2 regions of the Bacillus sp. Hm123 genome follow, and region 1 is predicted to be linked to the other one. Evidence: a T-box and tRNA genes for the amino acid it is inferred to sense, from the RefSeq annotation. Region 1 holds a T-box; the other holds one or more tRNA genes.

What was found. The T-box of region 1 lies ahead of ileS (isoleucine--tRNA ligase). A T-box ahead of a tRNA ligase gene usually reads a tRNA of that ligase, here a tRNA-Ile.
Region 2: it has a tRNA-Ile gene. The T-box ahead of ileS (isoleucine--tRNA ligase) is inferred to sense a tRNA for this amino acid. The anticodon was not compared.

Annotation. Positions count from the first base shown of each region.
Region 1 is NZ_CM200277.1:1,640,339-1,655,942, forward strand. Features, by position in the region: gene ACSVDJ_RS08415 (helicase-related protein) at 1-1,232, shown strand, start outside; gene yxiS (protein YxiS) at 1,291-1,596, opposite strand; gene ACSVDJ_RS08425 (DUF456 domain-containing protein) at 1,721-2,203, shown strand; gene ACSVDJ_RS08430 (helix-turn-helix transcriptional regulator) at 2,250-3,176, opposite strand; gene modA (molybdate ABC transporter substrate-binding protein) at 3,318-4,115, shown strand; gene modB (molybdate ABC transporter permease subunit) at 4,120-4,776, shown strand; gene ACSVDJ_RS08445 (MerR family transcriptional regulator) at 4,901-5,638, shown strand; gene desA (Delta(5) desaturase DesA) at 5,952-6,992, shown strand; gene ACSVDJ_RS08455 (sensor histidine kinase) at 7,138-8,274, shown strand; gene ACSVDJ_RS08460 (response regulator) at 8,271-8,870, shown strand; gene ACSVDJ_RS08465 (small acid-soluble spore protein P) at 8,905-9,030, opposite strand; gene ACSVDJ_RS08470 (DUF3813 domain-containing protein) at 9,046-9,243, opposite strand; gene ACSVDJ_RS08475 (hypothetical protein) at 9,244-9,408, opposite strand; gene ACSVDJ_RS08480 (ASCH domain-containing protein) at 10,070-10,408, shown strand; gene ACSVDJ_RS08485 (hypothetical protein) at 10,415-10,849, shown strand; gene ACSVDJ_RS08490 (MFS transporter) at 10,890-12,047, opposite strand; T-box leader at 12,281-12,519, shown strand; gene ileS (isoleucine--tRNA ligase) at 12,574-15,604, shown strand, end outside.
Region 2 is NZ_CM200277.1:2,665,882-2,681,485, reverse strand. Features, by position in the region: rRNA gene ACSVDJ_RS14005 (23S ribosomal RNA) at 1-267, shown strand, start outside; rRNA gene rrf (5S ribosomal RNA) at 616-731, shown strand; tRNA gene ACSVDJ_RS13995 (tRNA-Val) at 739-814, shown strand; tRNA gene ACSVDJ_RS13990 (tRNA-Thr) at 830-905, shown strand; tRNA gene ACSVDJ_RS13985 (tRNA-Lys) at 925-997, shown strand; tRNA gene ACSVDJ_RS13980 (tRNA-Leu) at 1,005-1,086, shown strand; tRNA gene ACSVDJ_RS13975 (tRNA-Gly) at 1,161-1,235, shown strand; tRNA gene ACSVDJ_RS13970 (tRNA-Leu) at 1,243-1,331, shown strand; tRNA gene ACSVDJ_RS13965 (tRNA-Arg) at 1,339-1,415, shown strand; tRNA gene ACSVDJ_RS13960 (tRNA-Pro) at 1,436-1,512, shown strand; tRNA gene ACSVDJ_RS13955 (tRNA-Ala) at 1,527-1,602, shown strand; tRNA gene ACSVDJ_RS13950 (tRNA-Met) at 1,622-1,695, shown strand; tRNA gene ACSVDJ_RS13945 (tRNA-Ile) at 1,703-1,779, shown strand; tRNA gene ACSVDJ_RS13940 (tRNA-Ser) at 1,793-1,885, shown strand; tRNA gene ACSVDJ_RS13935 (tRNA-Met) at 1,913-1,986, shown strand; tRNA gene ACSVDJ_RS13930 (tRNA-Asp) at 1,992-2,068, shown strand; tRNA gene ACSVDJ_RS13925 (tRNA-Phe) at 2,087-2,162, shown strand; tRNA gene ACSVDJ_RS13920 (tRNA-Gly) at 2,172-2,245, shown strand; tRNA gene ACSVDJ_RS13915 (tRNA-Ile) at 2,258-2,331, shown strand; tRNA gene ACSVDJ_RS13910 (tRNA-Asn) at 2,338-2,412, shown strand; tRNA gene ACSVDJ_RS13905 (tRNA-Ser) at 2,419-2,509, shown strand; tRNA gene ACSVDJ_RS13900 (tRNA-Glu) at 2,514-2,585, shown strand; partial or broken gene ACSVDJ_RS13895 (serine hydrolase domain-containing protein) at 2,671-2,896, opposite strand; gene glgB (1,4-alpha-glucan branching protein GlgB) at 3,165-5,024, shown strand; gene ACSVDJ_RS13885 (glucose-1-phosphate adenylyltransferase) at 5,041-6,189, shown strand; gene ACSVDJ_RS13880 (GlgC family sugar phosphate nucleotidyltransferase) at 6,214-7,242, shown strand; gene glgA (glycogen synthase GlgA) at 7,239-8,687, shown strand; gene ACSVDJ_RS13870 (glycogen/starch/alpha-glucan phosphorylase) at 8,677-11,094, shown strand; gene ACSVDJ_RS13865 (1,4-dihydroxy-2-naphthoate polyprenyltransferase) at 11,146-12,069, opposite strand; gene ACSVDJ_RS13860 (isochorismate synthase) at 12,366-13,775, shown strand; gene menD (2-succinyl-5-enolpyruvyl-6-hydroxy-3-cyclohexene-1-carboxylic-acid synthase) at 13,768-15,528, shown strand; gene menH (2-succinyl-6-hydroxy-2,4-cyclohexadiene-1-carboxylate synthase) at 15,519-15,604, shown strand, end outside.

The DNA.
Region 1 (15,604 bases):
TGTTCCATGAAAAAGATGTTTATGAGCTAATCGTTATCGATGAAGCACAAATGTTGGCCGATAAAGATCGCGGATTTTCTTGGTATAAAGCGATTACGAAAGCGAATGCGAAAGAAGTTCATATTATTGGTAGTAAAAACATTAAAGAGATGCTCATTCAGCTTTTAGGAGAGAGTGAGTATGAATTGATTGAATACGAGCGTGAGCTTCCGCTTCAAGTGGAAGCCAAGCCATTTAAGCTTTCTAAAGTGGAGCCTGGCGATGCTCTCGTTTGTTTTTCGCGAAGAGAAGTGTTGGAAACAGCGGCTAGTCTAAAAAGAAATAAGCATGCGGTTAGTATGATTTATGGAAGCATGCCACCGGAAACGAGAAAGAAGCAAATGCAGCAGTTTATCGATGGAAAAACGAATGTAATTGTGTCTACGGATGCGATTGGCATGGGCGTGAATTTACCGATTCGCCGCATTGTCTTTTTAAAAAATGAAAAATTTGACGGGACGAGAAGAAGGAGATTAATGTCACAAGAAGTGAAACAAATTGCTGGTCGGGCAGGTCGTAAAGGAATGTATCCTGTCGGAAAAGTGGCCTTTACTTCGGATATTAAAAAAATGATGAGTCTTTTAGAAAAACAAGATATTCCTGTTAGTTCGTTTGCTATCGCTCCAACACCGAGCGTGTTTGATCGATTTCAAACGTACGATCGCCATTTAGGTACGTTTTTTGAACTATGGGAAAAATTCAAAAGCCCAAAAGGAACGAAAAAATCGGCGTTGACACAGGAGAAAGAGCTATATTCATTAGTGGCTGGGAGTGACATTGAAGCGAGGCTTTCGATGACGGATTTATATAGCTTTTTGCATTTGCCATTTTCAACAAAAGATGCCGGTTTAACGAAGCAATGGCTAATGACGATGAAGGCGATTGTGGAAGGAGTGGAACTTCCTGAGCCGAAATGGACAACGAACAGCTTAGAAGAATTGGAGCTTGCTTATAAAGCGATTGGTCTGCATTTACTGTTCTTATACAAATTAAATAAGCCAACAGAAGCGATTTATTGGGAGCGAATGCGAGAAGAAATTAGTGAGCGAGTGCATGAGAAGCTACAAACAGAAGTGAAACATATTCATAAAACATGTCGGAAATGTCAAAGAAAGTTGCCGGCAGATTTCAAATTTCCAATATGTGATTCATGTCATCAAAGCAGGCAAGAACAATATTGGGGTAGGTGGTAATTCAATAAGCAGGCTGTCTCAAAAATAAATCATCTTTTTATGAGACAGCCGCTGTATGTTAGCTCTTTTTTTGTCGAGCAGCGATTTCCTCAGTGACAATAAACGCAAGCTCCTCGTTTCCGTATAGCGAAAGAACATTTAGTAAAGTGTCATCGTGAATGTCGCCCGCTTCTTCTTTCGGTACGGTTAAATCGATGGCTTGTTGTAAGGCTGGATTAGCCGTTTGTTGTGGGTAAGCACGCCCATATAACTCTTCCGGGTTAAGATCATGGTTTACACACCATTGAGCAAATACTAAGATCATCATTTGCTCATCTCGTTGATAATTTTCTATGATTTGTTTTTCTAATTCTTTTTGATTCATCATTAAATCTCCTCAATCCTTTATTTTTTTATTTTAAAGGGAACCATTATAGATGTCCATCCGTATATAAGGATAGAACTAGTCATTCAACGTGTTCTATGATGAAGTAGAAAGGGGAAATTTTATGTCTATCGCTATTTGGATCGGCATTGTCGTATTATTTATTGCAAGCTTTGTTGGGTTGATTTTCCCGATCATTCCATCTGTTTTAGTCATATGGGGAGGGTTCCTTCTCTATCATTTCGGGATCAATAATGATGAGCTGTCCATCTTGTTTTGGATTGCGATGGCGGTATTTACAGCACTAATATTTGTAGCGGATATGCTCGCCAACAGTTATTTTGTCAAAAAATATGGGGGTTCCAAATGGGGCGAAGGGGTTGCAGCCGTCGCCGTCATCGTTGGATCGTTTGTTATACCGCCTTTTGGCATTCTAATTGTTCCGTTTGTAGCTGTATTTGTGACGGAATACATCATTTTAAAAGATGTCAAACAAGCATTCTTTGTAGGGTATGCAACATTCGTCGGCTTTTTAAGCGGCACCCTTGCAAAAGCGTTAATTCAAGGGATCATGATTATTTGGTTTGTGATTGAAGTAATTATTTAATCATAATAAAAACGTCCTCCATAAGAAGGACGTTTTTATTATGATTCTAGAAAGTTTCATAAATGATCGAGCCTGTTTGGGAAAGGTCATAATCTCCAAGTGATTGGATTTCTGCATGAAAAGATGTAGAGGTAAGTATCTCCTTCACTTGATCAATGAGCTGTTTGTTTTCCGGTGTTTTTAAGATGACGATATCATACCGTTCAGTAATCAATGGTACAAAATCGACACCGACGATTTTAGCGGCTTTTTCAATCCCTACTCCGACATCAGCCGCGCCTGTTGCTACAGCAGAAGCAATACCGATATGATTCGTTTCTTCCTTATCATATCCCCTAATCTCTGACGGAGAGATTTGCTGGATGCGAAGCTGTTCATCTAGCAGAATTCTTGCGCCTGACCCTTTTTCTCTATTGATAATCGTCACATGCTCTTGATTTAAGTCAGCCCAAGTTTTGATGTTTAAAGGGTTCCCTTTTTGAACGTAAAGACCAGCTTTTCGCGAAACTAAATTCAATAAAATATAAGGGTGACTGACTAATATCTTTTTTACGTAAGGTAGGTTATATTCACCAGAATCTCCATCAAACATATGTAAACTAACGATATCGCATTCTCCATTGTACATCGAGATCAAGCTGTTGAAGCTGCCAGTATTCGAGCGCAGTGTTTTATCATGCGAATTTTTTTCAATATATTTTCCTAATAAATCAAGCACGAGGTCTTGTCCACTAATGACGATCGCTGCAGTTTCTTTCGTTGGTGGTTTAGGAGACGTCATCGCAGGACTAGGAGATGATCCAGTTTTCTGTTTTTTAATGTACATCTCCAAGTCGTTCGCATCCATCCGCATTTGTCTACCGACACGGAATACAGGTAATTCTCCTTTTTTAACAAGATCATATATTGTCAATTTTGATACCTTTAATAATTGTGCAACTTCCTCAATCGTATAGGAAAGCTCTTTTGGCATATCCATCCCTCCATCCTTCTATCATATCTCATTCGTCCGTGCTTTGTCACAAATCATTTCTTATTAAGCCTTTCCTTTTTCGTTATAAATAATTATAATTAGTTATGTCTTATTATGATTAGTTTAGGAAGGAAGAAAAAAATGAAAAAGTTTTATAGTGTAATTGTTTTAATGATGCTCACGCTTAGCATCATATCCGGATGTTCTTCTCCGGAAGAGAACAAAACGGAAGAAAAAGTGAAGCAAGAATCAGTCGAATTAACGATTTCTGCAGCTGCTAGCTTACAAAACGCATTAAATGATATTAAGGCTGCTTACGAAAAGGAACATCCAAACGTGAAGATTATTTACAATTTTGGAGGTTCAGGTGCCTTGCAACAACAAATTTCTCAAGGAGCACCGGTCGATCTCTTTTTCTCAGCAGCAGAGGATAAGTACGATCAGTTAGTGGAAGAAGGAATGATTGAGAAGGATAAGGGAACAGACCTTCTTGCGAATGAACTAGTATTAATTGTGCCAAAAGAGACAGAGAACAACATTCAAACATTTGAAGATTTGAAAGAAGTAGAGAAACTGTCGATCGGTACACCGGAATCCGTACCTGCTGGAAAGTATGCAAAGGAATCGTTAGAAAACTTACAAGTATGGAAAGACGTTGAACAGAAGATCGTTTACGCCAAAGATGTTCGCCAAGTGCTTACATATGTGGAAACGGAAAATGTAGAAGCTGGAATTGTTTATAAAACAGATGCGATGGTTTCAACGAAAGTGGATCTCGCAGCTACAGCTAAAGAAGAAACACATACACCGATTATTTATCCAGTGGGAGTGATTAAAGATAGTGCTCATCAAGAAGAAGCACAAAACTTTTACGAATATCTACAAAACTCAGCCTCCATGGAAACATTTGAAAAGTATGGTTTTAAAGGGGTAAATTAATTCAATGGCCACCGATTTTTGGTCACCGGTCAAGCTCTCTATTGAAATTGCCGTCGTTTCAGGCTTCATTGTATTAGTGACCGGCATTTTATTGGGAAAGATCATGGCGAATCGCTCATTTAAAGGCAAGGTGGTCTTGGAAACCATTTTGCTATTGCCTTTAGTGCTACCACCTACTGTCGTCGGTTTTTTATTAATTATTGTGTTCGGAAAAAATAGCGTTATCGGACAAGCGATCGAATGGTTATTTCATCAGCCTGTCATGTTTACTTGGTGGGCAGCTGTCATTGCTTCGACTGTCGTTGCGTTTCCGCTCATGTACCAATCGGCCAAAACTGGATTTGAAGCAGTCGACCATGATATAGAAGATGCTGCCCGTGTAGACGGGGCAAGTGAATGGAAAATTCTATTTTTCATCTCGATTCCACTCGCTTTAAAAGCGATCATTTCGGGTGGAATCTTAAGTTTTACTAGAGCACTGGGAGAGTTTGGCGCGACGTTAATGTTCGCCGGAAATCTCCCAGGAAAAACGCAAACCACACCGTTAGCTATCTACATTGCAATTGATTCTGGCAATATGGAGATGGCTTGGACGTGGGTGATTTGTATGGTGAGCCTTTCGTTTTTGCTGTTGCTTTCTGTGCATTTAATGAAATCATGAAAAAAGTCGTTTCGGTGAAGGACATCGAAGCGGCTTTTTTATTGACTAAAAAATTTAGTTATTTCAGTTGACTCTAACGTTACGTCATACTTTATTGTTAATGGTGAAGGGAGGTCAATAAGGAATGCGAGTCAAAGAAGTATCTGATTTAGTTGGGGTTAGTGTGCGCACACTACATCATTATGATGAGATCGGATTATTGGTTCCTGACGAGGTGACCGAAGCGGGATATCGCGTGTATTCCAATGATAATCTGGAGACGTTGCAACAGATTTTATTTTTCAGAGAGCTAGATTTTCCTTTGAAAAAGATTAAAGAAGTGATTAACAGCCCTTCATTTGATCGAGAAGAGGCTCTTCGGCTGCATCGAAAAATGTTGCTGGAGAAGCGTCAGAGAATTGATCAAATGCTTGGGACGATTGATCAAACGATTCAACATATGAAAGGGGAAATTAAGATGTCTAACAAAGATAAATTTGCAGGGTTTGATTTTAGCGATAATCCATACGAACAGGAAGCAAGGGAACGCTGGGGCGATCAAGCGGTGGATGAATCTAAAAAGAAAATAGGGAATATGACAAAGGATGAACAAAAAGAAATGTCTAAGGAATGGGATGCCATCTATAAAAAACTAGCCGCTCTTCGTCATCATTCTCCAGCAACTCAGGAAGCACAAGAAGCAATTAAAGAATGGTATGACTTTTTGAATAAAATGGGGAACTACTCGCTTGAAGCTTTTAAAGGATTGGGACAAATGTATGTCGATGACGAGCGCTTTACGAAGAATATTGATCAATATGGAGAAGGATTAGCTCGATTTATGCGAGATGCGATGGCTGTGTATGCAGATAATAATAAGTAAACGATAATTTTATTATGTAAACTTATTGAAACAGTGATATCCCAAAAGTCTATGGAAAAAAGGACTTTTGGGATATTCTCTTTGTTCTAAAGATCTTTTAAATGAGTTACTTCACCAATTGACGAAGCGAATGCTCATATAAAAGATGAATCTTTTTGAAAAATAACACTTAAATCATCCGTTTAAACCCGCGTCCAGTCTAGCTTTTTCAGTGGGACATGACATTTATCATACTCCCTATATGACGGGTGCTACTTCAAAGAATTATTTTCCTTCTTTACAATGATGGTATCAAGGAAAGAAGGGGAAAGACATGACGATTCAACAACAAAAACAATTAAGAAAACAAATGGCTCCGTTTGAGAAGTCGAGTACGAAAGATAGTGTACGACAGTTGTTTAACACGATCGTTCCTTTTATTCTCATGTGGATTTTGGCTTACCAAAGTCTCGAGATTTCATATTTACTCACTTTAGTTTTTGCTACACTTGGCGCTTTTTTGATGACAAGAATCTTTATCATTTTTCATGATTGCACCCACAATTCATTCTTTAAAAATCGCAAAGCGAATCAAATTGTTGGTACGATTACCGGTATCTTGACGTTCTTCCCGTTTTATCAATGGCAGCATAGCCATTCTGTCCATCATGCGACAAGCAGTAACTTAGATAAACGAGGAGTGGGTGATATTTGGATGTTAACGGTGGACGAATATTTAGAAGCTCCACTATGGCGTCGTATTGCGTATCGTTTGTATCGTAATCCAATTGTGATGTTTGGGATTGGGCCGACGTATGTATTCTTGATTACGAATCGTTTTAACCGAAAAGGTGCAAGAAAGAAAGAAAGATTAAATGTATACTTAACGAATGTCGCACTTGTGGCGATCATTGCTTTACTTTGCTGGACGTTAGGTTGGCAAGCGTTTCTATTAGTACAAGCGCCCATCTTTTTAATCGCTGGTGCGGTCGGTGTATGGCTGTTTTATGTACAACATACATTTGAAGATTCTTACTTTGAAGAAGATGAACATTGGGATTACGTGAAAGCGGCGGTAGAGGGAAGTTCTTTCTACAAGCTTCCGAAACCACTGCAATGGTTGACAGGGAATATCGGTTTCCATCATGTTCATCATTTAAGTCCAAGAATTCCGAATTATAAGCTGGAAGATGCTCATAATCAAACTGAGCCTTTGAAAAATGTCCCAACGGTTACGTTAGCGACGAGCTTAACCTCGTTGAAATTCCGTTTATGGGATGACAAAACTGATGAATTTATCGGTTTTAAAGAATTAAAACAATATGCTAAAAATCGAAAGAACAAACAGGCATACGTTCCTGCAAAACAAAAATAAACACTTTATCTATAAAAACCATGTGTCTTTCCTCTTTTACAACATTTCGTTATAGTGAGGATACATGGTTTTTCTGCTATTAGCTAGGAAGATATGGTAAAATAATAACTGAAATGATGTGAAGTGATTGAATGAGGGGTTAAGTATGTTGAAACGATTGAAGATTTTTCAAAAAGGCTCTGGAACGTCCCCTTATATATGGAGTATTTTGAGCTTTCTTCCTTTTTATTTTATTTTTCAATCTTCTTCTACGGTTGAAATTATTGTTGGAATTATTTTAACGGTTTTGTTTTTTGTGTCTTTACGGTTTGCGTTTATTTCGAATAATTGGCCTGTTTATTTGTGGTCCTGTATTCTGATCACGATATCAATCACGATGACGATTCTGTTTCAATTTGTCTATTTTGCATTTTATATTGCTTATTATAATGGACATATCAAGAAGCGCGGTGCTTTTATTACACTATATGTGATTCATCTAGTCGCCACGACGATTTCGATTAATTATAATATCGTTCTGCAAGATGAATTATTTTTAACACAGCTGCCGTTTATTATTATTATTTGGATTAGTGTCATTCTCCTTCCATTCAATATTTATAATAAGAAAAAGCAGGAAGAGCTTGAAGTGAAGTTAAAGGATGCCAATGATCGAATTTCAGAGCTGGTTAAACAGGAAGAGCGCCAACGAATTGCGCGAGATTTGCATGACACATTGGGACAAAAGCTGTCATTAATTGGACTGAAAAGCGACTTAGCTCAAAAATTAGTGTTTAAAAATCCAGAGCAAGCTCGCAATGAAATGACAGATGTGCAACAAACGGCTCGAACTGCATTAAAAGAAGTGAGAAAAATGGTGTCTTCGATGCGTGGTACTCGCTTATCAGAGGAAATGGTTCTTGTGAGACAAATTTTAAAGGCGGCTCAAATTGAATTAATTAGTGAATCAGAATTGAAATTAACGAATGTATCTTTGTTCTTAGAAAATATATTAAGTATGTGTATGAAAGAAGCGGTGACGAATATTGTGAAGCATAGCCATGCCTCTACTTGTCACATTCGTGTGGAACAAACAGCCGATCATGTTCGATTGCTTATTCAAGATGATGGTGTCGGTCTTGTGGAAGAAAGTAGTGTCGGTAAAGGTAGCGGGTTGTTAGGGATGAGAGAGCGGCTAGAGTTTGTGAACGGGACATTAGAAATTGTAAAGGATCATGGAACGACTCTAATTATGAAAATCCCTAATCACATTCGGCAGAGAGAGAAGGAGGAACTGAAATGATTCGAATAGTGATTGCTGAAGATCAGCGGATGCTGTTAGGGGCCTTAGGTTCCTTGCTCAACTTAGAAGATGATATGGAAGTGATCGGACAAGCGGCGAATGGGGAAGAGGCGATCACTCTTGTGCAGCAATTAAAGCCAGATGTCTGCATGATGGATATTGAAATGCCAGGGAAAAGTGGGTTAGAAGCAGCAGAAGAGCTGAAAGGGCTTGACTGTAAGGTAATCATATTAACGACATTCGCCCGTACAGGATATTTTCAACGAGCGTTAAAAGCGAAGGTGAGCGGCTATTTATTAAAGGATAGTCCGAGCGAAGAGTTAGCTAGCTCGATTCGCAGCATTATGGCAGGCAGTCGAATCTACGCTCCGGAGTTAATGGATGACTTTTATAGTGAAGAGAATCCTTTAACAGAGAGAGAAAAGGATGTATTGGCTCTTGTGGCTGATGGAAAAAGCACAAAAGAAATTGCGACAGAGCTTTATATTACGACAGGAACGGTTCGGAATTATATTTCCACTATTTTCGATAAGCTGGAAGTGAAAAACCGAATTGAAGCGATCTCCCAATCAAAGGAGAAGGGCTGGTTTAAATAAAAAAAGGGACGGTATGTGCATACCGTCCCTTTTTTTACATATCGTGGCTACTGTGCTTCTTCTGGCGGGAGTGATTTTTGTTTTTCACTTTGTGAGAGCCACTTAACGGTTGAGGTTGAGTGGTTTCCGTTTTTTCTGATTTTGAGGCACTTTTTGTCATGATTCCTTCGCCCCTTTACATAGTTTGGTGATTGTCATGTTCAACTTGTCTTAGTTGTTCTTGCATTTCGCTTAACTGTTCTTGCTGAGCCAATGTAGAATTGGCAAAAGCGGAGACGAGACTATTTTTCGCTGTTGCGATATTTTCTTCTGTTGAGTCCGTCCGTGCTTGATTAACAAATCGCCTCGCTTCTCGAAAAAGCTTTTGTCCCATTTAAAATCCTCCAAGTGTTAGATCAGGATTTTCTTCTGTCTGTTCATTTGTATAACGAGCCTCTGATTCCGAGAAGGTTGTCCGATAAGGGAAGCGTTCATCATGCTTAGAAACAGCATCCTTTCCTTGTTGGACAAAACGTTTCGATTTGCTGTTTTTTCCCATTATGAATCCCTCCGAATAATGAGTTCACAGAAGATATCTGTGTCCTTATTATTGTGACTTTAAATCAATGGATTATGAACAAAAAAATTTTTGTTTTTCATGTATAAATGTTCAATCGAGTGGCTATTATAAATAAGGCAAGGGACGAAAAACTCCAAATGGGGTGATGGCTTTGGACAAATATTGTGCTAACCCAGATTCGGGAATCTCGCTATACATCATCATGTAAATGAGGTGTTTGTCGGAGAGCAGGTACATGTTGTAGAAACCATTTGAATTTCTTGCATAATGACGGTGCGCCGAGTGGCGTGCCGTTATTTTTTAACAAAAAAAAGACTAAAACCACCCTTGAGTTTTGGCCAGCTCAGGCGGTTTTAGTTCGTCTTTGTGCCGATCCCCGATAGGGAACCCGCTATTGTATCGCCGTTTCCGATGTTACAGCATCGAAGCGGCTTTTTTAATATATGGTTATTTGTTTTTATTATACCTGAAAATGAGGGGTTTGAAAACATAATACAATAGAGTTTTAAACCTTTCACTTTGTCGCTGTTATTATAATGTAAGAAAGGATATAATAAGGAAGAAATTTATGCTGCTTCAACTAGAAGGCAACATCTGTTGTTGATTGCAGTTGTACTTTATCGTAAAGGTGGTTTTTGCATTGACGAATAAACATGAAGGTTTGCCTCCAAAGACTTGTACGATTGAACGCCTTGTGACGATCAAAGAAGATGTAGAAAAGGTGCTGAATGGACAAAAAACAGCTACACGTCGTAATGGGAGATATGCGGACGTTGGAGAGATCATGACGTTAGAGAATGTTGATTTTGTTGTTGAGCGTGTGTATCATCAGACGCTAGGCGAGTTGACGGATGAGCATGCTAATCAAGAAGGGTATGCAAACGTTGAGGAATATAAACAATCAATTTTAGCGATTCATCCTAAGATGCCGTGGCTTCCGCATATGAAAGTATGGGTTCATGAATTTCGCCAAGTGTAACTTCAGATGATGTATCAGCTTCTCGTATATGTCCATGTTTTTAGTGCCATTTTGTCGATTGGTCCGTTTTTCGTTTTATTCCCTCTTTTGAAAAAATTACGTCTAGCAACACTTGAGACTGAACAAGCCTGTATCGATGTCTTTCAATCCGCGATTCGCCTTGTTAAGCATGCTGGTCATGTGTTAGTCGGATCGGGGATCTTATTGATGCTGATAGGCCCGTGGCCATGGACTACTTCATGGGTCGTGATGACGATTGTGGTCATGGTCAGTTCGATCTTTTTCTTAGCACGAGCCTTTACGCCCACATTAAAACAGTTTAATGAGCCGTCAGCCAACAAGCGGCAACTTGTTGATAAGCTTTATCGCTCTCTCTGGATTTATATTTTCTTATTAACTATTATGCTATGGTTTATGGTTGTTAAGCCGGTACTATGGTAACAGTTCAATGAAAAAAGCAGGCATGTATCGCCTGCTTTTTTCATTGAACTTGTTTTTCTTTCATCACAGGTGGCTCAATTAAAAGACTGCCAGCCGCTGCAATGATTAATAAAACACCAGTAAAGAGAAAGCCTTGCAATGGAGTGAAAGCGAATAAGCCTGTCAATCCTGAGCCAACCACGACACCTAAAGAGAAAAAGGCATAGAAGTAGCCGTACGCTTTGCCTCGGTGAGCGGGAGTAATCGCTTGAACGAGTAATGAATTGAGCGACGGAAAGAGAAAAGCAAATCCAACGCCATACAGGATCATACATGCGTATAGAAGAGAAGTATGATCTAGCTGACTTAGTAAAATCAAGCTCAGTCCCATCGCACTCATACCGAACGCTAACGTTGATGTCGGTTTAATTAGATCAAATAACCGATTGGTTGGTAATAGGAAAACAAGGATCGCTGTTATACCAAACGTACTTAATAGCATCCCACTTGTTCGAGCATCGAATCCTAGATGGATCACTTTCAGCGGTAACATATAAGCGAGAACACCTTGAGAGAACATCAGTAAAAAAGCGCCAATAAAAGCTTTTACCACGTTTGTTTGTTGGAAAAAAGCACGTATAGGCATCGCTTGCTTTTCTTCTCTTTCTTCAAGGGAAGTAGGGACATTGTTTCGCAAAAGAAAGAGGGAAACAATAGCTAAAAGAAGCATACAAGCAGCGGTTACTGTTAATACCGTTACTTCGTTTGTTTTGCTAGCAACAATCCCACTAAACGCAGGCCCGATGACAGCGGCCAATCCAACGAAAGCTCCAGAGATTGCGGAGCTTTTTCCTTTTTTCTCTTCTGTCGCTACATTTGCTAAATAAGTAAACGCAGCAGGAACAATCAATCCAGCAAGAAAACCATGTAAAAACCGAATAGCTAGTAAAGACCAAGCATCAACCGCCAATCGATAAAATAAAAGCGAAACACCTGTTAAGATTAAACCGATCACTAAAATTCGAAAGGCTCCTTTTCTATCCGTGAGAAACCCAGAGATCACATTTCCAATCGTATTAGAAAAGGAATAGGTGCCAACGACCAAGCCGGTTAATAAAGGTGTGGCCCCTAGCGATTCCGCAAACGGACTCATAATCGGTAGCTGAGTAAACAAATCAAAAAATGAAAAAAATACAATGATATAAACAAATATTCTCATGAGGAAATACAGCCTCCATCTAGTTGTCTTGCTTTCTATTGTTCTTTTTATTGAAGCATTTGTCAACGACGATTTGGTGAATAATCATTGACGCCTATGTGTCTAGGAGGAAAGAAGACGAGCCACTTTATTTAGTGATGTAATAACAGATAGAAAACTAATTACCTTGATTATTTTCTAACTAGTTTGACATGTGATTTTATTCAAGTTATAATTATTTCCAATTAAAGCACACAAATTCGATGACGAGAAAAAGTAATTTATGTGGCTGTTCCACAGAGAGCCGGTGGTTGCTGAAATCCGGTGTTTAGTTCATAAGTGAAAATCATCTCTGAGAAGTTAAGCTGAACATTAGTAGGCTTGAACGGGTGTCTACCGTTAAAAGGAACGCGTATGATTGTACGTGGCTAAGTGCTATTGAGAAGTTTTTCAATAGAATTAGGGTGGTATCGCGGTTAAACCCGTCCCTTTCTTCAGGGGCGGGTTTTTGTGTGCTTTAATAAAAACTATTAGGAGCGATATCATTATGAAAAAAGAACAAACAAAAGAATCGGTTCGTCAACGTGAAGAGCGGATTCGAGAACAATGGTTACACAATCACACCTTTCAACAATCGATGACAAACAGAGAAGGTAGTCCTTCATTTGTCTTTTATGAAGGTCCACCGACAGCTAACGGATTGCCTCATGTCGGTCATGTATTAGGCCGAACCATTAAAGATGTGGTCGCAAGATATAAAACGATGACTGGACATCAAGTCATTCGCAAAGCCGGCTGGGATACGCATGGTTTACCTGTAGAACTCGGAGTAGAAAAGCAATTAGGGATATCTGGGAAAAGTGAGATTGAGAACTATGGTGTAGAAGCTTTTATTGAGAAGTGTCGTGAAAGTGTGTTTATATATGAAAAACAGTGGCGAGAGTTTACAGAGCAGCTAGGTTATTGGGTAGATATGGATGACCCTTATGTTACATTAAATAATTCGTATATTGAAAGTGTATGGCACATCCTTGGTACGATTCATGAAAAGGGATTACTCAATAAAGGTCATCGTGTGTCTCCTTATTGTCCGAGTTGCCAAACATCTCTTAGTTCACATGAAGTGGCTCAAGGGTATAAAATGGTGAAAGATTTGTCTGTCACAGCAAAATTCAAAGTTCAAGACCGTGACAATGAATATTTTCTTGGATGGACGACAACACCTTGGACATTACCTGCGAATGTGGCGTTAGCTGTTCACCCAGAGATGACATATGTGCGCGCAAAGCAAGGAGAAGAAATCTTTGTTGTAGCTGAATCATTAGTGGAGGCTGTTTTACAGACGGATTACGAAATTTTGTCTGTTCATCAAGGTGCGGATTTGATTGGTCTCTCTTATGTGCCTGTATTTGATTTTGTGGATGTGAAAATAGGTCATCAAGTGATAGCAGCCGATTATGTAACAGACAATAGTGGAACAGGGATCGTGCATATCGCACCAGCATATGGTGAAGATGATTATAAAGTTGCACAAGAAAATGGTTTGTCGTTTGTCAATGTCGTCAATGAAAAGGGAGAATATACAGCAGAAGTTCCACTATTTCAAGGGCGCTTCGTCAAAGATTGTGATATCGATATTATTCGTGCGCTTGCTGAAAAAGAATTATTGTATAGTAAAGAAAAATACGAACATAATTATCCTCACTGTTGGCGTTGCGATTCACCGCTTTTGTATTATGCAAATGAAAGTTGGTTTATTAAAACAACTGCATTGAAAGAACAATTCATCAAACATAATGAAGAAGTTACTTGGTATCCAGATCATATTAAGCATGGTCGCTTCGGCAATTTTTTAGAGAATATGGTTGATTGGAACATTAGCCGCAAACGCTATTGGGGCACGCCGCTGAATGTATGGCAATGTGACACATGCAGTCATCAACATGCACCAAAAAGCATAGCTGAATTAAAGCAATCGTCTATCCATCCAATGAATGAGGGCCTCGAATTGCATAAACCTTATGTGGATCGAGTGAAACTTCGTTGTTCTCAATGTGAAGGAACGATGACACGAACACCAGAAGTGATTGATGTTTGGTTTGATAGCGGCTCGATGCCATTTGCTCAGTATCATTATCCATTTGAAAATCATGAGGTTTTTTCAAAACAATTTCCAGCGGATGTTGTCATCGAAGGAATTGATCAAACGCGTGGCTGGTTTTACAGCCTGCTTGCCGTATCAACGTTATACACAGGAAAAGCACCATATAAACGGGTGTTATCCCTTGGGCATGTGTTAGATGAAAAAGGACAAAAAATGTCTAAAAGTAAAGGGAACGCATTAGATCCAATGGATTTAATGCAAAAATACGGGGCAGATGCGTTGCGATGGGCGCTATTAGTGGATAGCTCTCCATGGAACCCAAAACGTTTCTCGGAACGAGTGGTGCAAGAGGCTAAGTCGAAGCTAGTCGATACGTTTATGAACGTCCATAGCTTTTACCATCTTTACGCCGAGTTAGACGGTTTTGATCCAAAGCAAGAGTACACTAGCAAGAGAAACAAATTAGATGAATGGATTCTTTCTAGATTAAACAGTACGGTGAAAGTAGCGAAAGTTCATTTAGAAGATTACCAATTGACGAATGCTACGAGAGAAATTGCTAAATTAGTTGAAGAGGTGAGTAACTGGTACGTTAGACGCTCTCGAGAACGTTTTTGGTCGAGCGGCATGAATGAAGATAAGGTAGCTGCTTATCAAACTCTGTACGATGTACTAACAACTATTAGTCAATTATTAGCTCCATTCACTCCTTTCGTTGCGGAAGAGGTCTATCATCATTTAATGGGAGAAAGTGTACACTTGGCAGACTATCCAACTTATGATGAAAAAATGATCAACGTACAACTAGAAAAAGAAATGGGAGCGGTCTTACAGGTGGTGGAATTAGGGAGAAGTATTCGAAATACGACTTCTTTGAAGGTGAAACAACCGTTATCCAGTCTTTTCTTGTTAAGTACAGGTGAAGAAATCAATTGGTCTCTTTATCAAGACATTATTTTAGATGAATTAAATGTGAAGCAGTTTCAAGAGGTGGAGAAAGAAGAGCAATTTTCAATAATTAAACTAAAATTAGACTTTAAAAAATCAGCGGCTAAGTTTGGGAAACAAGCAAATGTAGTGAATACATGGCTCCAGCAATTAACCGATGAAGAGTCGAAGCAATTTTTAACAGTAGGTAGTGGGGAAATATCCCATGAAAACATTCAAGTAATGACGGATGATGTGATCGTCGAAAAAACGACGAAAGAAGGGTACGCTTCCGCCACAAATGGCGAATATACGGTCACTTTAGATATCTCTTTAACGGAAGAACTTGTACAAGAAGGAATGGCGCGAGAGTTCGTTCGGGCGATACAAGATTACCGGAAGAAACTGAACTTATCTGTTAACATGCGCGTCGATATTGCAGTCAGTACGGATGAAGAGTTAAATCAAGTACTTCAGGCGCATCAAGCGATGATACAAGAAAACTTGTTGATGCGAAACTTACACTTACAAGCGGATGTTTCAGAAG
Region 2 (15,604 bases), 1.0 Mb from region 1:
AATTTGAGAGGAGCTGTCCTTAGTACGAGAGGACCGGGATGGACGCACCGCTGGTGTACCAGTTGTCTTGCCAAAGGCATCGCTGGGTAGCTATGTGCGGACGGGATAAGTGCTGAAAGCATCTAAGCATGAAGCCCCCCTCAAGATGAGATTTCCCATAGCGCAAGCTAGTAAGATCCCTGAAAGATGATCAGGTAGATAGGTTCGAGGTGGAAGCGTGGCGACATGTGGAGCTGACGAATACTAATCGATCGAGGACTTAACCAAGAAAAGCGGAAACTGCCGTTTAGACTCGGCAGGCATTAGACGGACCGCTGAAGTGGCGTTCTTTGCCACAAAAGCGTGACGGCTTATGACCGAGAGTCTGGCAGTTAGAGCTAGATCATAAAGCAGAGGCGACTGTTCAGACATGACAAGCAAATGTTCTGACGCTGGAAAGACGTTAGTCTTGTAAGCGGCAGGTTATTTGACTCGAATGTCTAGGAGCCAGAGCTAGAAATAGATACACCAATAGGCGAATTGCAAGGTTACAATACTTATTATCCAGTTTTGAAAGAACAAAAAAGTTCTTGCAAAAGATAATTATTATGCTATAATAATAAATGTCTTGAAAAGTCTGGTGGCGATAGCGAAGAGGTCACACCCGTTCCCATACCGAACACGGAAGTTAAGCTCTTCAGCGCCGATGGTAGTTGGGGGTTTCCCCCTGTGAGAGTAGGACGTTGCCAGGCAAAATTCGGAGGATTAGCTCAGCTGGGAGAGCACCTGCCTTACAAGCAGGGGGTCGGCGGTTCGATCCCGTCATCCTCCACCATCAATTCTTTGATAAGCCGGTGTAGCTCAACTGGTAGAGCAACTGACTTGTAATCAGTAGGTTGGGGGTTCAAGTCCTCTTGCCGGCACCATTTTTTAAAATATTATTTTGAGCCATTAGCTCAGTTGGTAGAGCATCTGACTTTTAATCAGAGGGTCGAAGGTTCGAGTCCTTCATGGCTCACTTTTATGCGGGTGTGGCGGAATTGGCAGACGCACCAGACTTAGGATCTGGCGCCGCGAGGCGTGGGGGTTCGACTCCCTTCACCCGCATCGTTTTAATGATATTCTGTTAGTATCTGTTACGTCCTGTGACAAACACAGAAGTCAGAACATCCTGTTCAAGTGCGGAAGTAGTTCAGTGGTAGAACACCACCTTGCCAAGGTGGGGGTCGCGGGTTCGAATCCCGTCTTCCGCTCCATAAAAGTGCCGGGGTGGCGGAACTGGCAGACGCACAGGACTTAAAATCCTGCGGTAGGTGACTACCGTACCGGTTCGATTCCGGTCCTCGGCACCACTTTTATGCGCCCGTAGCTCAATTGGATAGAGCGTTTGACTACGGATCAAAAGGTTAGGGGTTCGACTCCTCTCGGGCGCGCCATTAATACATATATTAGTTTTCGGGAAGTAGCTCAGCTTGGTAGAGCACTTGGTTTGGGACCAAGGGGTCGCAGGTTCGAATCCTGTCTTCCCGACCACTTTAAAATTATATGGGGCCTTAGCTCAGCTGGGAGAGCGCCTGCTTTGCACGCAGGAGGTCAGCGGTTCGATCCCGCTAGGCTCCACCAATTTAATTATACAATACATGGCGGTGTAGCTCAGCTGGCTAGAGCGTACGGTTCATACCCGTGAGGTCGGGGGTTCGATCCCCTCCGCCGCCACTTAAAAGGACCTTTAGCTCAGTTGGTTAGAGCAGACGGCTCATAACCGTCCGGTCGCAGGTTCGAGTCCTGCAAGGTCCACCACTTGTACAAATATGGAGGAATACCCAAGTCTGGCTGAAGGGATCGGTCTTGAAAACCGACAGGCGGGTTAAACCGCGCGGGGGTTCGAATCCCTCTTCCTCCGCCATATTTCATTAATTTTTATTTATATCGCCGCGGGGTGGAGCAGTATGGTAGCTCGTCGGGCTCATAACCCGAAGGTCGCAGGTTCAAATCCTGTCCCCGCAATAAATGGTCCGGTAGTTCAGTTGGTTAGAATGCCTGCCTGTCACGCAGGAGGTCGCGGGTTCGAGTCCCGTCCGGACCGCCATTTATACATAATAATCTTGGCTCAGTAGCTCAGTTGGTAGAGCAATGGACTGAAAATCCATGTGTCGGCGGTTCGATTCCGTCCTGAGCCACCATTTGTTAATGCGGGTGTAGTTTAATGGTAAAACCTCAGCCTTCCAAGCTGATGTCGTGGGTTCGATTCCCATCACCCGCTCCAACTCATATTTAAGGGCCTGTAGCTCAGCTGGTTAGAGCGCACGCCTGATAAGCGTGAGGTCGATGGTTCAAGTCCATTCAGGCCCATTTTATTCCGCAGTAGCTCAGTGGTAGAGCAATCGGCTGTTAACCGATCGGTCGTAAGTTCGAATCTTACCTGCGGAGCCATATTTTGGGGAAGTACTCAAGAGGCTGAAGAGGCGCCCCTGCTAAGGGTGTAGGTCGGGTAACCGGCGCGAGGGTTCAAATCCCTCCTTCTCCGCCATACTGGCCCGTTGGTCAAGCGGTTAAGACACCGCCCTTTCACGGCGGTAACACGGGTTCGAATCCCGTACGGGTCATAGTAAAAAGCTAATTCTATTGAATTAGCTTTTTTTGTGCTTAGTAACTGCTTTTTAGAAATAATATTCTATTTTGTTTTGCCTAAAGATAATCATATTTATAGGTGTTCATCATAGTTGTTTCATCAATCCACTTTTTGGGAATGTTTTTTATTGTCCCAAGTACCATGATTCAGATATAGAAAACCAAAACGTGCCATATTACGCGGAGTTAGCGTAAGTCCTCCCCCACCTGTAGAGTTACCCCTTGAGTCATGAACCTATTCTTTCACACTTTTTCCGAATAAATCTTCAAACCCAAATGATTTCATTTGTTGTAGTCAGATTTTATAATACATTCAATAGAAATAGTTGTTATCAGGTGAAATATCCTATTTTTTTGTGTCTGTGTTAAATTATTGTTAAGAATTGTCGATGAATTAACAATTATTTAAAAAGGATTTATTCAAATGATAAAGAACTTTTAATATATAGGAGAATGTATTCTCGAAAAAAGTACTCCATAATGCAACTCTTCAAAAAATAAGCCCCATACTAAGATTTCTCTATTTTATTATTTCAATTTAAAGGATGGGAATTATGACAGCAGCTTATCCAACCGATTTTGATATTCATTTATTTCATGAAGGGAACTTGTTTCAAGCCTACGACATCTTTGGTGCTCATTTGTCTAAAGTTGGCAACGACATATACACATCTTTTTGTGTATGGGCCCCTCATGCGCAGCAAGTTCGACTTGTTGGTAATTTTAACAACTGGAGTGGGGAAGGGTATTCCTTACAAAAAGTAAATAATGAAGGGATTTGGTATATACAGCTTCAAAAAAATCTAGAAGGTGAACTGTATAAGTATGAAATACTTACAGAAACAGGAGAAACCCATTTAAAAGCGGATCCCTATGCGTTTTTTGCAGAAGAAAGACCGGGAACAGCTAGCGTTGTCTATGCGCTTGAAGGATATAAATGGCAGGATCAATTGTGGCAAAAAAATAAAAAGCAGGCTTCTATTTATGAAAAACCTGTCTGCATTTATGAGTTACATTTAGGTACTTGGAAAAGGAAAGAGGATGGGACTCTTTATTCTTATCGAGAGTTGGCAGATCAAGTGATTCCTTACGTAAAAGAATTAGGCTTTACTCATATTGAAGTGATGCCAGTAACAGAGCATCCATACGATCGATCATGGGGATATCAAGGAACAGGGTACTTTGCAGCGACGAGTCGTTACGGAGAGCCTAAAGACTTTATGTACTTTGTTGATCAATGTCATATGCATGGGCTTGGCGTCATTTTAGACTGGGTACCAGGTCATTTTTGCAAGGATGCACATGGGCTTCATAGATTAGATGGAAGCTATAGTTATGAATATGAAAACAGCTGGGATCGAGAAAATTACATTTGGGGTACGGCCAATTTCGATTTAGGAAAAACGGAAGTCCAAAGCTTTCTGATCTCTAACGCCTTGTTTTGGCTAGATTATTTTCATGTGGATGGCTTTCGAGTGGATGCAGTAGCGAACATTATTTATTGGCCGAATAGAGACCAGCTAGAGGTCAATCCTTTTGGGCTTAAGTTTTTAAAGAAGCTGAATACAGCGGTGTTTCAATTTGATCCTGACGTATTAATGATTGCGGAGGATTCAACCGATTGGCCGCAGGTGACGGCACCTGTACATATAGGGGGGCTTGGGTTTAATTATAAGTGGAATATGGGGTGGATGAACGATGTGTTGCGATATATGGAAACACATTGGCATCAACGTTCGGATCATCATCATTTAATTTCCTTTTCACTGATGTATGCTTACTCAGAAAATTTCATTCTACCTTTTTCACATGATGAAGTGGTGCATGGGAAGAAATCATTATTAAATAAAATGCCGGGTGACTATTGGCAAAAGTTCGCTCAGTTGCGCTTATTAATGGGATTTCTCATCGCTCATCCAGGTAAAAAGCTCTTGTTTATGGGAAGTGAGCTAGCGCCGTTTTCTGAATGGAAAGATCTTGAGGAAGTTGATTGGCATTTGATTGAATATGAGATGCATCAGAAGTTTCAGGAATATTTTATCAACCTGATTCATTTATATAAGAGGGCTGAATCGTTATTTGAATTAGATCATGACCCTCGTGGTTTTCAATGGATTGATGTTCATAATACGCAGCAAAGTATGTACTCCTTTATTCGAAGAAGCAAGGATGGTTCTCCGGTCATTGTCATTTGTAATTTTGGAGAGCATGGCTATGAGAATTATCGAATAGGGGTTCCAGAGGTGGGCTTGTATGAAGAAATTTTAAATAGTGACAGAAAAGAATATGGAGGATCGGGGCAGATCAATCCGGCTCCTTTAAAAGCAAAGAAAGGCGAATTTCATGGGCAGCCAGCTTATGTACATATGACGATACCGCCTTTTGGTGTTGTATATATTCAGCCGAAAATATAAATCAGGAGGGAATAAAATGGCGAAAGAGAAATGTGTAGCGATGCTATTAGCGGGAGGGCAAGGCAGCAGGTTAAAGGAATTGACAGCAGGCTTAGCGAAACCTGCTGTTCCATACGGAGGAAAGTATCGGATCATTGATTTTCCGCTAAGTAATTGTGCGAATTCCGGTATTCATACAGTGGGCGTGTTGACTCAGTATCAGCCGCTCGTCCTCAATTCCTACATCGGCATTGGAAGCGCGTGGGATTTAGATAGGATAAATGGAGGTGTGACAGTTTTACCACCTTATTCAGAAACAGCAGGAGTAAAGTGGTATTCAGGAACGGCTAATGCGATCTATCAAAATTTAAACTATTTAAAAGAGTATGATCCAGAACATGTTTTGATTTTGTCAGGAGATCATATTTATAAAATGAATTATAGTAAAATGCTCAATTTCCACATCGAGAAGGAGGCAGATGTGACGATTTCTGTCATTGAAGTGCCGTGGGATGAGGCGAGTCGCTTCGGAATTATGAGTACGAATGTAGAAATGGAAATTACAGACTTTGATGAAAAGCCGGAGAAGCCGAATAGCAATTTAGCTTCAATGGGGATATATATTTTTAAATGGTCGACGTTGAAGACCTATTTAGAAATCGATGAAGCGAATCCAGAGTCAACGAATGATTTTGGAAAAGATGTGATTCCGTTAATGTTAAGAGAGAAGCTCAAGTTATTTGCTTATCCTTTTAGCGGCTACTGGAAGGACGTTGGAACGATTCAAAGCTTGTGGGAAGCGAATATGGATCTGTTAGATAGAGGCGAAGAATTAGACCTGTTAGACTATTCATGGCGCGTTTACTCTGTGAACCCGAATCAACCGCCGCAATTTATCGGTGAACAGGCGATCGTCAAAGATTCGCTTGTTAATGAAGGATGTGTCATTGAAGGGGAGGTGACACACTCTGTTCTATTCCAAGGGGTGCAAATAGAAGAACAGACGATCATTAAAGATGCAGTAATTATGCCAAATGCTCGTGTAGGAAGAAACTGTGTCATCGAACGAGCGATTGTGATTAGTGATTTAGAAATACCTGATAATGTAGAGATTTATAACCATACAGAGGAGATTCTTTTAATTACAGAAGAGTACCTTGCTCAATTAATAGGACAAAAGCAATAGTTTTGTTGAAATGGAGGAAATGGAATGAATAGATCTATGCTTGGTGTTATTGATGCAACTACACAGCCGGAATCAATGGAGGATTTACTGCTTCACCGATCGCTAGCAGCTGTTCCTTTCGCTGGTCGTTATCGGCTAATTGATTTTATTTTATCGAATATGGTGAACTCAGGTATTCAAAGTGTAGCGATCTTCCCTAAACATCAATATCGCTCATTAATGGACCATTTGGGCTCAGGGAAAGATTGGGATTTAAATAGAAAACGAGACGGATTATTTTTCTTTCCTTCTCCTAAGCTAGAGGGAGCAAAAGAGAAGAATGGATTGTTTTGCCACTTCGCTCAACATATCGATTATTTTAAACGCAGTACGCAAAAATATGCACTCATTAGTAATTGTTATACAGTATTTAATATGGATTTTTCCCCTATTTTGAAGAAATTAGAAGCGGATGGCTGCGATATTTTACAAATTCATAATCAAGGTCGACCGATTGAACTGTATGTCGTGCCTGTTCCGTTGCTGATTGAATTGATTGAGACTAGAAAAGAAACTGGGTATAGATGCATCCAAGATATTGTCAACGATGTTAATCAACCATATCACATTTGCCAATATGAGATGGATGGCTATTGCGAGCAAATTCAATCAATCCAAGATTTTTATACGATCAGTATGGAACTGTTGCAAAAAGAAAATTGGGGTCAGCTCTTTAATAAGTTTCAGCCGATTTATACGAAAGTCAAGGATGAGCCACCAACGAAGTATACGGATACTTCGTTAGTGAAAAATTCGATGATTGCTAACGGAGCTGTCATTGAAGGAGAAATCGAGCAAAGTGTGATCTCACGTGCTGTATTTGTTGGAAAAAATACAACAGTGAAAAATTGTATTATTATGCAAAAAAGTAAGATTGGCGAAAATTGTGAGTTAGCCCATGTCATTATTGACAAGGATGCGGTGATTGGTGATGGAGTGAAACTGATAGGTACACCAGAGGAGCCAATTGTGATCCGTAAAGGGTCCGTACAAGGAGTGTTGATGAATTCGTGAAACTACTATTTATTGTATCAGAATGTGTACCTTTCGTTAAATCAGGGGGGCTGGCGGATGTCGCCGGCTCTCTACCGAAAGAGTTAAAAAAGCAAGGAATCGATATTCGGGTCATGCTTCCTAAGTATGGAACGATTCCTCTCGAGTACCGAGAACAGATGAAAAAAGTGGCTGAGTATATTGTGCCTGTCGGTTGGAGAAACCAATATTGCGGTGTTGAACAACTAGAAAAAGATGGAATCATTTATTATTTCATCGATAACGAGTATTACTTTAATCGCGACAAAATGTATGGGTTTGGTGATGATGGGGAAAGGTTCTCTTATTTCACGAGAGCGGTGTTAGATAGCTTGGTGCATCTTGATTTTTATCCGGATGTCATTCACTGCCATGACTGGCATACGGCGATGATTCCTTTTATGTTGCGAGTCGAGCATCAACATCGTTCGGGCTATGAATTTATTCGAACGGTATTTACGATTCACAACTTATTGTATCAAGGGATCTTCCCGCGAAGTGTGCTGACAGATTTACTAAATTTACATAGTCAGCATTTCAATAGCCGCCAGCTAGAATTTTATGACTGCATCAACTTTATGAAAGGGGGATTAATTTCCGCCGATGTGATCACGACGGTCAGTCCTACATATAAGAATGAAATTTTAACTCCTTATTTTGGCGAACGCTTGGATGGTGTGTTACAAGAAAGGCAAGATGCCCTCGTTGGCATATTAAATGGGATTGATGATTCCATTTACCATCCAGCAACCGACCCTTTAATCGTTCCTTTTGACCGCGATCACTTGGATGGAAAAAAAGAAAACAAACAATTGCTTCAACGAATGTTTGGATTAGAGGAAAAAGCGGATACGCCAATTGTTTCGTTAGTTTCTCGTTTCACAAGACAAAAAGGGCTAGAGCTTGTGACACGAGTCTTTCATGAAATGATAGAGGAGGATGTGCAATTCATTGTTCTCGGTACAGGTGAAGATGAGTTTGAATGGTTTTTTAAAGAGATGGAGTGGCGATATCCACAAAAGGTGCGTTCCTATATCGGATTTGATGAGGAGCTAGCTCATAAAGTTTATGCGGGTTCCGATTTGTTTTTAATGCCTTCGAGGTTTGAACCTTGTGGACTTGGACAGATGATTGCGATGAAGTATGGAGTGGTGCCGCTTGTTCGTGAAACGGGAGGGCTGAATGATTCTGTTCTTTCCTATAATGAACAAACGGGTAAAGGAAATGGCTTTTCTTTTACTAATTTTAATGCCCATGACATGCTGTTTACTTTTAAGCGAGCGATTAGTATGTATCAGGAGAAAGACGTTTGGGAGAGCCTTATGAAGCAGGCGATGGCTTGCGATTATAGCTGGTCACAATCGGCGAAGCAATATAGCGAATTATATTCTGACTTATCATCTAGGAGGGAAAGTCATGTTTTCTAACAAAGAAGAATTTAAGGCCAATTTTTTGAAGCGAATTGAAAGATCGTATGGAAAGAGCTTTCAAGATTCAACATTGTCTGATCAATTTCAAACACTAGGAAACATGGTACGAGAATATATTAGCTCCAATTGGATTCAAACGAATGAACAATACGGCAAAGCGAAGCAAAAGAAAGTATATTATTTGTCGATTGAGTTTTTGCTTGGACGTCTATTAGGACAAAACCTATTAAACCTTGGCATTTATGATGTCGTGGAAGAGGGATTGAAGGATTTAGATATTTCTTTAGACGAGCTTGAGGAAATTGAATATGATGCCGCATTAGGAAATGGTGGACTTGGTCGCTTAGCTGCTTGCTTCCTTGATTCATTAGCATCACTTGATCTACCAGGACATGGCTGTGGAATTCGCTATAAGCATGGGTTATTTGAGCAAAGAATTGTCGATGGCTTTCAGTTGGAATTGCCGGAGCATTGGTTGCGCTATGGGCATGTATGGGAAGTAAGAAAAATCGATATGGCCGTGGAAATTCCATTTTGGGGGAAAGTTGAGACATACGAAAAGGATGGGGTACTCACTTTCCGTCATGTAGATGCTGAATATGTGAGTGCGGTTCCTTACGATATGCCAGTGATTGGCTATGAAACGGATACGGTTAATACGCTTAGACTTTGGAGTGCCGAGCCGTCTCGCTATATGCCGAATCAAGATATATTGAAATATAAAAAAGAAACAGAAGCGATTTCCGAGTTTTTATATCCAGACGATACGAACGATGAGGGGAAAATTTTGCGCTTAAAGCAACAATATTTTCTCGTTTCAGCGAGTATTCGTTCGATTATTCAAGATTATTTAGAGCAATATAAAGATTTGCATGATTTTCATGAGCATGTGTCGATTCATATTAATGATACGCACCCTGTGCTCGCGATTCCAGAATTCATGCGCGTGTTGCTCGATGACCATGGCATGAGCTGGGAAGAAGCGTGGCAAATTACGACGAATACGTTTTGTTATACGAATCATACGACATTATCCGAAGCGTTGGAGCAATGGCCGATTCGAATTTTCCAGCCGCTTCTGCCACGAATCTTTATGATTGTCGATGAGATTAATGAGCGTTTCTGTAAAAGCTTATGGGAGCTGTATCCGGGAGATTGGGATCGCATTGAACAGATGGCGATCATCGCTCACGGGCAAGTGAAAATGGCTCATTTAGCGATTGCGGGAAGCCATAGTGTCAATGGAGTGGCGAAAATCCATACAGAGATTTTAAAGAATCGAGAAATGAACTTATTTTATCAATTCCAACCAGAGAAATTTAATAATAAAACGAATGGAATGACTCATCGTCGTTGGCTCATAAAATCCAATCCAGAATTAACTCATCTCATTACGGAAACGATTGGCGATGAGTGGATGAAGCAGCCGGAAAAATTAGCTCTTCTTCATCCGTATGAACAGGATACCGCGTTTTTAAAGAGCTTAGCGGATGTGAAGCTGAAACGAAAAGAAATTTTGGCGAAGCGAATTTTAGAGCAAAATGGGATTAAGATCGATCCACAATCGATCTTTGACATTCAAGTGAAGAGGCTTCATGCATATAAACGACAATTATTGAACGTGTTGCATATTTTATATTTATATAACCGCATGAGAGAGGATGCTTCATTTGATATGTATCCTCGGACGTTCATATTCGGGGCGAAAGCTTCACCTGGTTATTATTATGCAAAGAAAGTCATTAAGCTCATTCATTCTGTAGCCAACATGGTGAACAATGATCCGATCGTAAAGGGCCGAATCAAAGTCGTCTTTTTGGAAAATTACCGCGTATCGTTAGCGGAGGATATTATTCCAGCAGCGGATATTAGCGAGCAAATTTCGACAGCTAGTAAGGAAGCGTCAGGGACAGGAAATATGAAATTTATGATGAACGGCGCCCTGACGATGGGGACGCTTGATGGAGCGAATATTGAAATTTTAGAGCAGGTAGGTAAAGAGAATATTTTCATTTTCGGTTTGAAAGCAGAAGAAGTGATGAAGTTTGAACGTGAAGGTGGCTATCGTTCGATGGATTATTATCATCATGATGATCACATTCGTCAAGTGATGGATCAGCTAGTGAACGGCTTCTTTGATGAAGAGGATCAGTTTGAGATGATTTATGATTCATTACTTATGGAAAATGATCAATACTTTGTATTGAAAGATTTTGCGTCGTATCGCGATAAGCAGCGAGAGGCGGGGCAATTATATGAAAAGAATCGAAATCGTTGGTTCCAAATGACGGCACGTAACATTAGTCAGTCAGGCTATTTCTCCAGCGATCGAACGATTCAAGAGTATGCATCAGATATTTGGGACATTCATAGTCGCGACAGTCAAATACTCGTTAAACGCTAAAATAAAAACGGTGAGTCTCCATGTAAAGTGGGGACTCACCGTTTTTTATCATTATAAAAGATAGCCTAAACAAATGCCGATGGATAGCAAGAAGCCAAAGATCGTGTTTGTTTGCGCAGTTGCTTTCATTGCAGGCATCATTTGAATCGGTAATGTTTTGCCGATAAAGCCTTTCGTCGCTCTTACCGCTTTCGGAATGCTTAAAAACGTGAGAAGGAGCCACGGTGATCCAACCTCAAACACGACAAGAGCCGCTACCCAAGCAAATGACACGATGAACATGCCAGCTAACACTTGAATGGCACGTTTGCGTCCGACTAAAATGGCGAGTGTTTTTCGGCCATTTTCTTTATCTCCATCTAAATCACGAATGTTGTTAGCTAACAAAATCGACCCAACTAAGATCGAGATTGGAACAGAAACAAGGATGCTAGCTGTGGAAATAAAGCCTGTTTGAATATAAAAAGATAGCAAAATAATGACAACGCCCATGAAAAAGCCGGCTGTTAGTTCGCCGAATGGTGTGTAGGCAATCGGAATGGGTCCGCCTGTATAAAAATAGCCAGCGGCCATACAAATGATCCCAATGACAGCAATCCACCATGTTGTATTGGCGCAAATATAAATTCCGAGCAACAATGCGATACCGAAAAAAGAAAACCCCATCGTAAGCACGGTACGAGGTTGTACACCATTGCGGACAATCGCGCCTCCGATCCCTACAGATTGTTCCGTGTCGAGGCCTCTGACGTAATCGAAATACTCGTTAAACATATTTGTAGCTGCCTGAATCAGTAGGCAAGCAATGAGCATCGCTAAAAATAAGTCGATTCGAAGCGACGTATCGGCGACAGCTAAAGCTGTTCCGAGAAACACAGGAACAAAAGCAGCTGTTAACGTATGCGGTCTCGTAAGTTGCCACCAAATTTTCCAGCCTTTGTCCGGCTTAATGGAAGGGGATGTGTTGACTTCCATCGTTTATTCTCTCCCTTTAGTTAATAACGAACAATTCTTCTTCTATTCGTCATTTATAAGTGTAGAAAAGGAAAGGATAAGTGTCAATCACTTTTCACATCTCTAAGCAGGTTCAAGACCTTATTTAGAGAGTTCAAAACAAACAAATAATAGGAACAATTGAAGCAAAGCATTATAATAAGGGTAGAATAAGACAAAACACAGTGGAATCGTTGACATAACGAGTTCAAGAGGTGTATCTTTAAATAAGTTTGACAACGATTCATACTGCTGTATGTGCAATGGAGGAGATTTCATTGTCTACTATAAAGAGCCATCCGATTAAAGAAGTGTTTATCCAGGAGAGGAATAATAAGTTAACTCATCTCCAGTCATTACTCTTTAGTTATGTGGAGAAAGTGGATTCGATTGATCCGTTAGCTTTTTATCAAAATGGACGAGCTACTTATACTGGGGAACGATTTTTCTGGAAAGATCGAGATGGAGAATTGACAATTGTTGGTTTAGGAAATATTCATACGATTCGCAGTGAGCAAAGAAATGAGCTGCGTTATAAAGAGGTAGAGCAGAAGTGGGATGATCTAACCGAATGTGCATCGATTCACAATCCCTTTGATGCTTACGGAACAGGTCCACTTCTATTTGGTGGTTTTTCCTTTGATCCGGAACGACCACAGGAACAGGAATGGTCTAATTTCTCTCCGGCTTTCTTTTATGTGCCAGAATTTATGCTGACGACATATCATGGGGAAAGCTACTTGACGACAAATATGATATGCACGTCTCACGATTCAGCTGAGCTAATCGATAAGATGGAGCGAAAGAAAACGCATCTATTGCATGAAGCGCTTCCTTCGCTACAAAAAACCGTTGATCTTGTGAAAATGGCTGAGCACGATCCAGAGGCGTGGAAGCAATCCATCGACGAAGTGGTACAAAGTATGACAGCCGATCCAGAGTTGAAAAAAGTCGTGCTAGCTAGAAAGCTGACGGCTCATTTTCAGTCGGAAATTACGCCTGATCTTGTATTAGAGCGCTTACTCGATCAACAGCCAGAGAGCTTTGTTTTCTCGTTAGAAGCGATGGAAAGCTGTTTCTTAGGAGCTTCTCCCGAACGATTAGTACGCAAGCGCGATCAAGTGGCGTTATCTACCTGTTTAGCAGGATCGATTAAGCGAGGGCGGGATGAAGCAGAGGATCAGCAACTTGGGTCTGAGCTTCTGAATGACAGTAAAAATCGAGTGGAGCATGATTACGTCGTGCAAATGATTCGTAAAGAAATGTCGCATTTATGTCATGAGGTCGATGTTCCGACAACACCTACTTTAATGAAGGTTCGCGATATTCAGCATTTATATACGCCGGTTATTGGTTATACGGAACAAGGGTCGATTTTGCCATTTGTGGAAAAGCTTCATCCGACACCAGCACTCGGGGGATTGCCGAATGATAAGGCGTTACGAGAGATTCGCCGATTAGAAATCATGGACCGTGGTTTTTATGGGGCTCCTGTCGGTTGGATGGATTATCGCAAAAATGGTGAATTTGCGGTGGCAATTCGCTCCGGCTTGTTAAATAAACAACAAGCGGTTCTCTATGCTGGTTGCGGAGTTGTGGCCGATTCACAAGCGGAAAGCGAATTCATTGAAACAGGTATTAAATTCCGACCGATGCTACGGGCAATAGGAGGAACGACTGATGTATGATCATCAAAGAGATTTAACGTTATATAATGCCCATTTTATCGATGGTCTAGCCAAAGCAGGAGTAGACAGCGCCGTGATCAGTCCGGGTTCGCGGTCTACTCCTATGGCTCTTTTACTGGCTGAGCATCCTGATATAAAAGTTTATTTACAAATTGATGAGCGGTCGGCTGCCTTCTTTGCATTAGGACTGGCGAAGGCTTCTAACAAACCAGTCGCTTTACTTTGTACGTCAGGTACAGCGGCAGCTAATTATTACCCAGCTATTGTAGAGGCAAAAAATGCGCGCGTGCCGTTAATTGTGTTAACGTCGGATCGACCGCATGAATTAAGAGATATTGGTGCGCCACAGGCGATTGATCAAAATCAGTTGTATGGCACCAATGTGAAATGGTTTGCTGAAATGGCCTTGCCCGATGCCGATGAGAATATGCTTCGTTACGTTCGCTCGTCTGCTGCCAAATCGGTGTATGTCGCTTCTCAAGCGCCGGCTGGACCGGTTCATTTGAATTTTCCTTTTAGGGAGCCACTTATTCCAGATTATGAAGGAGCATTCGCTAAGAAGGAGTTTGTAGAGCAAGCGCCGCTTTTATTAACAGAAGGAAAACGGACGTTGTCTCAACAAAGCATCGAGCAGCTCGCTCGCTTTTTAAGTGAGAAAGAAAAAGGGATCATTGTGTGCGGAGAGCTAGCTACTGAAGGGTTTAAACAAGCGGTGATTGAGCTTGCTGAAAAGCTAGGCTATCCCATTTTGGCCGATCCATTGTCAGGGCTTCGTAGTGGCCAGTTAGCTGAATCAGTAGTGATGGATAGCTATGACGCCTTTTTACGAAATGACTCCATGAAACAGGTGGCCGCTTTTGATGTCGTCCTTCGTTTCGGAGCGATGCCTGTATCGAAAGCGTTAACTCAATATTTGAAAATGCATGTGAATAAAGAGCATCTCGTCATTGATGGAGGTGCTGGCTGGAGAGATCCAATTACAGCCTCTTCTCATATGATCGCTGCTGATGAAACAGATTTCTGTTTGAGAGTGAGCGAGAGTGTAGAGAAGAAGCTTGATCGTGAATGGTTAACGAAATGGCAGCAAATCAATGAGCGGGCGAAAACGCAAATGAAAAAAGTAGAGCAGCATGCTGAGTTAGATGAAGGAAAGCTCTTTTATCAAGTGTTGCAAAACTTGCCTGATGGCTCCTCGCTATTTGTCGGCAACAGCATGCCAATTCGTGATTTAGATTCGTTCTTCTTTAATCAACCGAAAAGTATTCAGCTTTATGCCAATCGTGGAGCTAACGGCATTGATGGCCTCGTTTCGAGTGCGCTCGGAGTCGCAGCGGCTAATGCATCTACATATTTAATTTTAGGTGATTTATCCTTTTTCCACGATTTAAATGGTTTGTTAGCGGCGAAAATGAATCGGATGAAAATGACGGTTATTGTCATTAATAATAACGGTGGTGGCATTTTCTCTTACTTGCCACAAGCGTCCGAGCCGAAGCATTTTGAACAATTGTTTGGCACACCAGCGGATCTTGACTTTGCCCATGCGGCTAAGCTGTATGAGGGCGGTTATGCAAAGGTGACAGATAGGCAGATGCTACATGAGGCGATGAAAACTGCCGAGGAAGCAGCTGGTTTATTTATTATTGAAGCAGTGACTGATCGCCGGAAAAACGTTGCCGCTCATCGTCAGCTATGGGCGAATGTTTCCCAGGAAATAAATGAATCGCTTGCTGGTGATCAACAATGGAGCTAACGATTCATAGTTGCTGCTATCATTATGAGGTCATCGGTAGCGGCGAGCCTCTCCTGCTTTTACATGGGTTTACAGG